2 regions of the Klebsiella sp. PK01 genome follow, and region 1 is predicted to be linked to the other one. Evidence: predicted binding sites of a transcription regulator. Region 1 holds the regulator's gene; the other holds the start of a gene.
The links. The regulator CRP, encoded in region 1, controls carbon source genes, mostly activating them, when cyclic AMP is high. The targets are predictions, from matches to a motif close to ATGTGANNNNNNTCACAT.
Positions count from the first base shown of each region.

Region 2: the regulator CRP is predicted to act here: its motif matches at 1,524-1,541, upstream of msrB (peptide-methionine (R)-S-oxide reductase MsrB).

Region 1 is NZ_JBYEZM010000005.1:467,651-473,173, reverse strand. It holds gene AC22LX_RS18500 (hydrolase) at 1-149, shown strand, start outside; gene AC22LX_RS18495 (YheU family protein) at 146-364, shown strand; gene AC22LX_RS18490 (phosphoribulokinase) at 437-1,306, shown strand; gene AC22LX_RS18485 (OsmC family protein) at 1,369-1,773, opposite strand; gene crp (cAMP-activated global transcriptional regulator CRP) at 2,078-2,710, shown strand; gene AC22LX_RS18475 (YccS/YhfK family putative transporter) at 2,761-4,839, shown strand; gene argD (bifunctional acetylornithine/succinyldiaminopimelate transaminase) at 4,829-5,523, opposite strand, start outside.
Region 2 is NZ_JBYEZM010000002.1:14,921-20,443, reverse strand. It holds gene AC22LX_RS05175 (D-hexose-6-phosphate mutarotase) at 1-251, opposite strand, end outside; gene gapA (glyceraldehyde-3-phosphate dehydrogenase) at 323-1,318, opposite strand; gene msrB (peptide-methionine (R)-S-oxide reductase MsrB) at 1,657-2,070, shown strand; gene AC22LX_RS05160 (YeaC family protein) at 2,112-2,390, shown strand; gene chiD (chitinase ChiD) at 2,470-3,726, opposite strand; gene pncA (bifunctional nicotinamidase/pyrazinamidase) at 3,899-4,540, opposite strand; gene ansA (asparaginase) at 4,551-5,523, opposite strand, start outside.

The sequences.
Region 1 (5,523 bases):
AGGAACAACTGCCGGCTAACGTCGAATATCAGCTCACGGAACAGGGCGGCCACGTTGGCTTTGTCGGCGGTACGCTGCGAAAACCGCAAATGTGGCTGGAGCAACGTATTCCGGATTGGTTAACCCGCTGGCTGGGAGGACAAGCATGATTATTCCCTGGCAGGATCTCGATCCCGAAACGCTGGATAATCTGATTGAAAGCTTTGTGTTGCGCGAAGGCACCGATTATGGTGAACATGAACGTTCGCTTGCCGATAAAGTCGCCGATGTAAAACAGCAGCTTAAAACCGGGGAGGCCGTGCTGGTGTGGTCAGAACTGCACGAGACGGTCAACATCATGCCCCGCAAGATGTTTAACGGCTAAGCGCCATGCCCCTCTAACCGCGAGTGCCTGGCGCGATACGGCGACACACCATCACTTAATCAGGGAGTTGTTATGTCTGCCAAACATCCAGTGATCGCAGTCACGGGCTCCAGCGGCGCGGGCACCACCACCACCAGCCTCGCGTTTCGCAAAATTTTCTCGCAACTGAACCTGCATGCCGCGGAGGTCGAAGGGGATAGCTTCCATCGCTATACTCGCCCGGAAATGGACATGGCGATCCGCAAGGCGCGCGATCAGGGCAAACACATCAGCTACTTTGGCCCGGAAGCCAATGACTTCAGCCTGCTTGAACGCACCTTTTTAGAGTACGGCGAATTCGGCAAGGGCCAGTCGCGCAAATACCTCCATACCTACGATGAAGCGGTTCCCTGGAATCAGGTTCCCGGCACCTTTACCCCATGGCAACCGCTGCCTGAACCGACCGACGTGTTGTTTTATGAAGGGCTGCACGGCGGCGTGGTGACGCCGCAGCATGACGTGGCGAAACATGTCGACCTGCTGGTCGGCGTGGTGCCGATCGTCAACCTTGAATGGATCCAGAAGCTCATTCGCGATACCAGCGAACGCGGCCATTCGCGCGAAGCGGTGATGGACTCGGTGGTGCGTTCGATGGAAGACTATATCAATTTCATCACCCCGCAGTTCTCACGCACCCATATCAACTTCCAGCGTGTGCCGACGGTCGATACCTCGAATCCGTTTGCCGCCAAAGGCATTCCATCGCTCGACGAAAGCTTCGTGGTGATTCACTTTCGCAATTTGCAGGGGATTGATTACCCCTGGCTGTTGGCGATGCTACAGGGGTCGTTTATCTCGCATATGAACACCCTGGTGGTGCCAGGCGGTAAGATGGGGCTGGCGATGGAGCTCATTATGGCGCCGCTGGTCGAGCGCTTGATGGAAGGCAAAACCATTAGTTAAGGGCAAAATAAAACCCCGGTCGCCGTGCTGCCGGGGTTAGTGTCCCGCTACGTCAATTCGTCTCAGGCTTCGATCACTTCGTAAGAGTGGGTGATGTTGACGGCCTTTTCCAGCATCAGCGCCACCGAGCAGTACTTCTCCGCGGATAAATCCACCGCACGGGACACCGCCGCATCCTTCAGCTCTTTACCGGTGACGATAAAGTGCAGATTGATATGGGTGAACAGGCGCGGCGCCTCTTCACGGCGTTCAGAGGTCAGCTTCACTTCGCAGTTGGTGACGTTTTGACGCCCTTTTTGCAGGATAGACACCACGTCAATTGCGCTACAGCCGCCCGCCGCCATCAGCACCATTTCCATCGGGCTGGGCGCTTTGTCCCCGGAGTTGCCATCCATTAAAATCTGGTGGCCGGAGGCCGACTCACCGATGAAGGTTAGACCTTCCACCCATTTCACACGCGCTTGCATAAAATTTAACTCCGCTGTTGCAATTTTCCTGACAGATTACGCGCACATAACAAATCTCGCAACGGAAGGCGACCTGGGTCATGCTGAAGCGAGACACCAGGAGACATGCGGTGAAAGCTATGCTAAAACAGTCTGGATGCTACAGTAATACATTGATGTACCGCATGTATGCTGAGGAGTTCACATTACAGGCTGCATAAATTGAGCAGCCAGCTTCCCAGGCATAGGGAAAAATACGATTGCATGCCCGGATGCCGTGTAGTGTCGGCGTCCGGAGATAGCTTATAACAGAGGATAACCGCGCATGGTGCTTGGCAAACCGCAAACAGACCCTACCCTTGAATGGTTCTTGTCTCATTGCCACATTCATAAGTACCCATCAAAGAGCACGCTGATTCACCAGGGTGAGAAAGCGGAAACGCTTTACTACATCGTAAAAGGCTCCGTGGCTGTACTCATCAAGGATGAAGAAGGTAAAGAGATGATCCTCTCTTACCTCAACCAGGGCGATTTCATCGGTGAATTAGGCCTGTTTGAAGAAGGTCAGGAACGTAGTGCCTGGGTACGTGCGAAAACCGCATGTGAAGTGGCCGAGATCTCTTACAAAAAATTCCGTCAGTTAATCCAGGTGAACCCGGACATCCTGATGCGCCTCTCTTCGCAGATGGCGCGTCGTCTGCAGGTCACTTCCGAGAAAGTCGGTAACCTTGCTTTCCTCGACGTGACGGGCCGTATCGCTCAGACCTTACTGAATCTGGCGAAACAGCCTGATGCCATGACCCACCCGGACGGGATGCAGATCAAAATCACCCGCCAGGAAATTGGCCAGATCGTCGGCTGTTCTCGTGAGACGGTTGGCCGTATTCTGAAGATGCTGGAAGATCAAAATCTGATCTCCGCACACGGTAAAACTATCGTCGTCTACGGTACCCGTTAAGTCGCTAAACGGCGTATTGCTCCGCGCAGTACGCCGTTTTTGTTTCTCCCATGTGGCGCAGGCTGATTTACCACCCGGAAGTCAACTACGCACTGCGGCAAACGCTGGTGCTGTGTCTACCTGTGGCCATCGGGCTTCTGCTCGGCCATCTGCAGCAAGGGTTGCTGTTCTCGTTAGTTCCCGCCTGTTGCAATATCGCCGGTCTCGACACCCCGCATAAACGCTTTTTCAAACGCCTGATCGTTGGCGGCTGCCTGTTTGCCGGCAGCAGCCTGATTGTGCAATTGCTTCTGGCGCGGGACATCCCGTTGCCGCTTATCCTCAGCGCGCTGGCGCTGATTCTCGGCGTGACGGCGGAAATCAGTTCGCTGCACGCTCGCCTGTTGCCGGCATCGCTTATCGCCGCCATTTTTACCTTAAGCCTGGCCGGCAATATGCCCATCTGGGAGCCGCTGCTTATCTATGCGCTGGGAACCTTGTGGTACGGACTCTTTAACTGGTTCTGGTTTTGGCTCTGGCGGGAGCAGCCGCTGCGCGAGTCGTTAAGCCTGCTTTACCGCGAACTGGCTAATTATTGCGAGGCCAAATATAGCCTCCTGACGCAGCACACTGACCCGACGACCTCCCTGCCGCCGCTGCTTACCCGCCAGCAGAAGGTGGTCGATTTAATTACCCAATGCTACCAGCAGATGCATATGTTAGCCGCCAACCAGCGTAGCGATCATAAGCGCCTGCTGCGCGCGTTCCAGGTTGGGCTGGATCTGCAGGAACATATTTCAGTGAGCCTGCACCAGCCGGAAGAGGTACAAAAACTGGTGGAGCGCAGCCATGCGGAAGCGGTTATCCGCTGGAACGCGCAGACCGTCGCCGCGCGTCTGCGGGTGCTGGCGGATGATATTCTCTACCACCGCTACCCGCGTCGCTTCCAGATGGATAAGCAAATCGGCGCGCTGGAAAAAATCGCTTATCAGCATCCCGATAACCCGGTAGGCCAGTTCTGCGCCTGGCACTTCAGTCGTATCGCCCGCGTGCTGCGCACCCAGCGCCCGCTGTACGCACGTAACCTGATGGCGGATAAAGAACGGCGCCTACCGCTACTACCGGCGCTGAAGAACTACCTGTCATTGAAATCCCCGGCGCTGCGCAACGCCGCGCGCATCAGCGTAATGTTGAGCATCGCCAGCCTGATGGGCAGCGCCCTACATCTGCCGAAGCCGTACTGGATCCTGATGACCGTGCTGTTCGTGACGCAAAACGGTTACGGCGCCACCCGCGTGCGGATTGTCCACCGGGCGGCAGGCACCCTGGCGGGCCTGGTGATCGCCTGGCTGACCCTACATTTCCACGTACCGGAGAGCTACACGTTAAGCGGTATGTTGTTCATCACGCTGCTGAGCTATCTCATCATCCGTAAACACTACGGCTGGGCGATGGTGGGCTTTACCGTCACCGCGGTATATACCCTGCAGTTGCTAACGCTTAACGGCGAGCAGTTCATCGTCGCCCGCTTTATCGATACCATCATTGGCTGTCTGATCGCCTTTGGCGGGATGGTCTGGCTATGGCCGCAATGGCAGAGCGGCCTGCTACGTAAAAACGCCCACGATGCCCTGGAGGCCGATCAGGAGGCTATTCGGCTGATCCTTAGCGCCGATCCGCAGGCCCCGGCGTTGGCCTACCAGCGTATGCGCGTCAACCAGGCGCACAACGCCCTGTATAACTCGCTTAACCAGGCGATGCAGGAACCGGGCTTTAACTCGCACTATCTGGAAGATATGAAGCTGTGGGTAACCCATAGCCAGTTTATCGTTGAGCATATCAACGCCATGACCACGCTGGCGCGCGAGCATACGATGCTAACGCCTGACCTGGCGCAGCGGTATCTGGAATCGTGTGAAATTGCCCTGCAGCGCTGTCAGCAGCGTCTGGATTCAGACGGGCCGGGCAGCGCGGGCGATGTGAATATTATGGAATCCCAGGACGGGGAAGTGTTGCGTGGGCCGCTCAGCACCCTTGAGCAGCATTTGCAGCGGATCCTCGGCCATCTGAACACCATGCACACCATTTCGTCGGTGGCATGGCGTCAGCGTCCGCATCACGGCATCTGGCTACGCACGACTAAGCGCTAAGTACGTTTTTAACCGCCTGCGCGAAGCGCGCCATCCCTTCGGCGATATCGCTATCATCAATCACCAGCGACGGCACAAAGCGCATTACGTCCGGCCCGGCGTTTAACACCATCACCCCGGCCTCCGCCGCGGCATAGAGGAAATCGCGCGCGCGTCCGTGATGCTGCGGCTTAAGCGCGGCGCCGATTAACAGTCCCATGCCGCGGATGTCGCTGAACAGATCAAACTGCGCATCGATCTGCTGCAGGTGTTCAACAAACAGCGCCCGTTTGGCATTGACGCCCGCCAGCACCTGCGGCGTGTTAATCAGGTTGAAAGCCGCGGTCGCCACCGCACAGGCCAGCGGATTGCCGCCGTAGGTGGAGCCATGGGAACCGGCATGGAAGGCGCTGGCGATTTCATTGGTGGTTAACATCGCGCTAATCGGGAAACCGCCGCCGAGCGCTTTCGCGCTGGTCAGGATGTCCGGCGTCACGCCGTAATGCATATAGGCGAACAATGAACCGGTACGGCCCATACCGCACTGCACTTCATCAAATACCAGCAGCGCCTGATGCTGGTCGCACAGATCGCGCAGCCCCTGCAGGAACGCTGGCGTCGCCGCCATCACCCCGCCCTCGCCCTGAATCGGCTCAACCACCACCGCGCAGGTATGGTCATCGATCACCGCTTTCACCGCCTCGA
Region 2 (5,523 bases), on a different contig from region 1:
AACCACGGCCAGCAGATGGGTACGCCACCGCGCAGGGCGACGCCGCTTTTAAATGGGGTATTGTTGCTCAACCACAAAACTTCTTCTTCACCGGCCGGTTGCCAGGAGAGCAGGTGAGCGCCCTGTAGGGCGACGGAAGCTTTTACCTGTGGGTGGTCAACCACGATAAGTTCAAGATCGTCCAGCTGGCGGCGGGATAAAGCAGGAGAAAGTTGTTCAATCACCGGGAGAGCAAAAATTTTATTAATCATTACGCCATCCTCTTTCAGGCAAAAAAAAGAGCGACCGAAGCCGCTCTTATTAATTACTTGTTCATCTCAACTTATTTGGAGATGTGAGCAATCAGGTCCAGAACTTTGTTGGAGTAACCAGTTTCGTTGTCGTACCAGGAAACCAGTTTCACGAAGTTGTCGTTCAGTGCGATACCAGCTTTAGCATCGAACACGGAAGTGCAAACTTCGCCGTTGAAATCGGTAGATACAACGTCGTCTTCGGTGTAACCCAGAACGCCTTTCATTGCGCCTTCAGAAGCCGCTTTGATTGCTTTCTTGATTTCTTCGTAGGACGCTGCTTTTTCCAGACGAACGGTCAGGTCAACAACGGATACGTTCGGAGTCGGAACGCGGAACGCCATACCGGTCAGTTTGCCGTTCAGTTCTGGCAGTACTTTACCTACAGCTTTAGCAGCGCCGGTAGAGGACGGGATGATGTTCTGAGCTGCGCCGCGGCCGCCGCGCCAGTCTTTGTGAGACGGGCCATCAACGGTTTTCTGAGTTGCGGTGGTAGCGTGAACGGTGGTCATCAGGCCTTCAACGATACCGAAGTTGTCGTTGATAACTTTAGCCAGCGGAGCCAGGCAGTTAGTGGTGCAGGATGCGTTAGAAACGATGTCCTGGCCTGCGTAAGTGTCGAAGTTAGCGCCGCGAACGAACATCGGAGTGTTGTCTTTGGACGGGCCAGTCAGAACGACTTTTTTCGCGCCAGCGGTGATGTGTTTACGAGCGGTTTCGTCGGTCAGGAAGATACCGGTTGCTTCAGCAACAACGTCAACACCAACTTCGTCCCATTTCAGGTTAGCCGGGTCACGTTCAGCGGTAACACGGATTTTTTTACCGTTAACGACCAGATGACCGTCTTTCACTTCAACGGTGCCGTCGAAACGACCGTGAGTGGAGTCATACTTCAGCATGTAAGCCATGTACTCTGCGTCTAACAGGTCGTTGATTGCAACGATCTCGATGTCAGAACGTTTCTGAGCAGCACGGAAAACAATGCGACCGATACGGCCAAAACCGTTGATACCTACTTTGATAGTCATATATTCCACCAGCTATTTGTTAGTGAATAAAAGGTTGCCTGTAAAATTACAAAAACCTTACGCAGCGTCAAGCGGAATCGTGTCAATCATTGCGACAAATCAATCCTGAGCAGACCTTTGCGCGATTGATTTGCCTCACTCTCCCTTTGAGCCCAATTCCATATGGGGACTGCGTCCGGAATTTTAAAGGTCATATAAGATAAAAATGTGATTGGTATCACAATTATCTGGCTGCCTGATGGCATCGGATAAGTTTAGAACAAAAGTACAGGTTTCATTGTTAATGTTTTGTTAGAATCGACGGGTAAAGTTGCCCTTTCAAAGCGAGAAGTAATCACATGGCTAATAAACCATCTCCTGACGAGCTCAAACAAGAATTGAGCGAGATGCAGTTTTATGTGACGCAGAATCACGGTACCGAACCGCCGTTTACCGGTCGGTTGCTGCATAACAAAAAAGACGGCATCTACCACTGCCTGGTCTGCGATGCGCCGCTGTTTCACTCACAATCCAAGTATGACTCCGGCTGTGGCTGGCCGAGCTTCTATGAGCCGGTGAGCGACGACGCGATTCGTTATCTCAATGATTACTCCCACGGTATGCAGCGTACGGAAATTCGCTGTGGCAATTGCGATGCGCACCTGGGGCATGTCTTCCCGGATGGCCCGCAGCCGACCGGCGAGCGTTTTTGCGTCAATTCGGCCTCATTAAGCTTCACCGATGACCAAAACGGCGAGCGAACCAAAGGCTAAGAAACGATTCAGCAAATTATTCCAAGTCGGATGAGCAGAAGATGGATATCGAGCAAATTATTGCCAGTATGACGCCGGAACTGTACCAACGTTTAGCCACCGCGGTGGAGTTAGGAAAATGGCCGGACGGCGTTGCGCTGACCCCGGAACAAAAAGAAAACAGCATGCAGCTGGTGATGTTGTGGCAGGCGCGCAACAACACGGATGCGCAGCATATGACCATCGACACCAACGGTCAGATGGTGATGAAGAGCAAACAGCAATTGAAAGAGGATTTCGGAATCGTGCCGAAGCCGATTGCGACGTTCAAACCGCAGTAATCTGCTGCACTGAGCGCCCGGTTTAACCGGGCGGCTCTTTAAGTCACCCCGGTCGCGTCGTGCTTCCGGGGCTCGCGCTTTACTGCGTCTTGATACCTAGCGACTCGGCCAGCTGTCGGGCAAGCTGGTTTTTGTCATCTGCGCCATATTCCCAGAACATGCCGCCCGCTAACCCTTTGCTCTTGATGTAATCGGCTTTGATCGCCACCGAACGAGGGTTCTCGTAGGACAGGGCGAATAGCGCTTTGCCATCGGTTGATTTTACCGATAACCACGGCACCTTCGCTTCGTCATCCCAATGTTCAGTAAAGCGTTTCTGCGGATCGTTTAGTAGTTTGGCGACAATATCGTTGTATTTCACATAGGTATCTTTGCTCAGGTCATAACCCAGCGATTTAAACAACTCGATTTGCTGCGCCCCGAAGTAAGGTTGGGTGGCCGGGTTTTTCTGCGCATCCGGCTTACTCCAGTCGATGCCTGGCTCGACGGCACGTTTCGGTACCCGGCCATAGAAACCGATACCGAGATTCATCTGGCTGGGTTTGAGACCAGCAGCCAGATAGTTATTAACCACAAAATCGGCGCTGTATTTATCCGCTGCGGCCGCCGTCGGCCAGTGGCGGGAGTCATACAGATTGGAGTTGAAATATTGCGTGCCGTAGGCCATGTCGTAGGTCATCAGGTTGATGTAATCCAGCTGCGGGGCGACCGCTTTCACGTCGACCCAGCTTTTTGGACTTTCAACATTAGCGCCCACGGCGATGGTCACCAGTTTCTTAGTGCCAACGGCGGCACGCAGTTCTTTAAGCAACGCGGTAAAGTTATCGCGATCCGCCGGTTGGCTAGCCACTAATCCCCAGGCGCCGTTAACCGGAAATTCCCAGTCAAGATCGATGCCATCAAGGCCATACTGGTTAATGACCTGCTGAACCGAACGAATAAACACCGCCCGGCTTTCCGGCGTGGCCGCCGCGCCGGAAAATCCACGCGCGCCCCAGCCGCCGACGGAGAGCAGGACTTTTAGATCCGGGTTTTGCTGACGTAGCGCCGGCAGTTTTTGTAAATCCGCCTGTACTTTCGGCGACAGCCAGATTTGATGGAGATGGTCAGGGTCTTTCAGCGCGTCGTTGGTCTCGTCTTTTTCATCGTTGTAGATAAGGCCGAACGAGTAGTTAAGATGGGTTATTTGTCGGACATCAAGCTTGTCGATATCGCCGCCGGGGCCAGCGGTGACGTCGCCGCCGCCGTTAAAGTAGCCGACCGACATGTAAGATTGCGCGGAAACGACAGAGGCGCAGAGCAGGGGTAATGCTGCCAGCAAGGGCAAAAGTTTCATCGGAGTTCCTCTTTGACAATAATAAAAATGCACACGCCACGGAAATGGCGTGGCGAAAAAACAGCCTGCCCACAGTATCAGCCCTTATCCGGGGAAACTGCGAGACAGCTCAATTTATCGAGGTCAACGAGGCGGTAAATACCGCCCGGCGTAAGGTACGCCGGGCGCGACGTCAGGGCTGAGTTTCCAGCCAGTCATCGAGGGTGTAGAGCGTGGCTCCGGCAGCGGCCATGTCCATAAAGGCAACGGCGCTGTCCTGCGGCTGCAGGTTGACGCCGCGACAGCCGTCGGTGATAACGTTAACGGTGTAGCCCAAATCCAGCGCATCGAGCACGGTAAATTTAACGCAGTAATCCGTCGCGAGGCCGAGAATGTTCAGCTCCGTCACGCCGTGCGCGCGTAGCCAGCCATCCAGTTCGGTTTTCTGCCGGTGACCGTTGTCGAAAAACGCGCTGTAGCTGTCGATTGCCGGGTTTTGCCCTTTATGAAACACGGCGTTGATGGCCTGCTGTTTCAGTAACGGGTGCAGCGCGGCGCCATCGCTATGCTGCACGCAGTGATCGGGCCAGAAAGTCTGCGGCAGGCCATCAAGCTCGCCCTGGGCATAGGGTTCTGCCTGATGCTGGCTGGCAAAGCTGCCGTGGTTGGCCGGATGCCAGTCCTGGCTTGCGATGATGGCGTCGCCGCGCGCCAGGCTCCAGTCGATCAGCTGATTTGCGATATCAATGGTGCTATCGCCTTCGGGGACGGCTAGCGCGCCGCCGGCGCAGAAATCGTTTTGCAGGTCGACCAATAGCAGTGCGCGGTGGCTCATAGCATGCTCCTTATTCATCGGGGGTCAGCTCGCCGCGCAGGTTTTGCTGCATGGCGTTCCGAATGGCCGCACCATCAAGGTTCTGACTGAGCAGATAGTGTAGCTTGGTCAGCGTCGCTTCCACGGTCATATCAAAACCGCTAATGACACCGGCCTGCGCCAGTGCGTTGCCGGTGGCGTAGCCGCCCATATTCACCTTACCCGACATGCATTGCGTCAGATTCACCACCACGATACCGCGCTGGCTGGCTTCCGCCAGGACCTGAATAAACTCGCCGTTCTGCGGCGCATTGCCTACGCCATAAGAGCGCAGGATCAGCGCTTTCACCGGCTGACGCAGGAAGTTACGCACCACATCGGCAGAAATCCCCGGATAGATGGTGACCACGCCGATCGGCTGCGGCGTAATCGGGTGAACGATCAGCTCGCCATTTCCGTGCGGCGCCGGCGGGGTACCGAGACGGCGGATATGGATGCCGGCCTCCAGCAGTGGCGCGAGGTTTGGCGAAGCAAAGGCATCAAAACCGTCTGCGTGGGCCTTAGTCGTGCGGTTGCCGCGATACAAACGATTATTGAAGAACAGCGAAACTTCGTTGATGGGATAGTTGGCGGCGACGTACAGCGCATTGAGCAAATTGATTTGCCCATCGGAACGCAGCTCGGCTAGCGGGATTTGTGACCCTGTCACAATCACCGGCTTACCTAAATTCTCCAGCATGAACGACAGCGCCGAAGCGGTAAAGGCCATGGTGTCGGTGCCGTGCAGGATAACAAAGCCATCGTATTGGTCGTAGTGGTCGCGAATATCGTCAGCGATATGCTGCCAGTCTTCCGGCGTCATATCAGACGAATCCATCAACGGCGCATATTCATGAATAGTGAAGTCCGGCATCTCCGGGCGGTGGAACTCGGGCATCAGCGCCAGCTGGCGCTGCAGGTGGCCGGAAACGGGGATATAACCGTGATCGGAGCGCTGCATACCG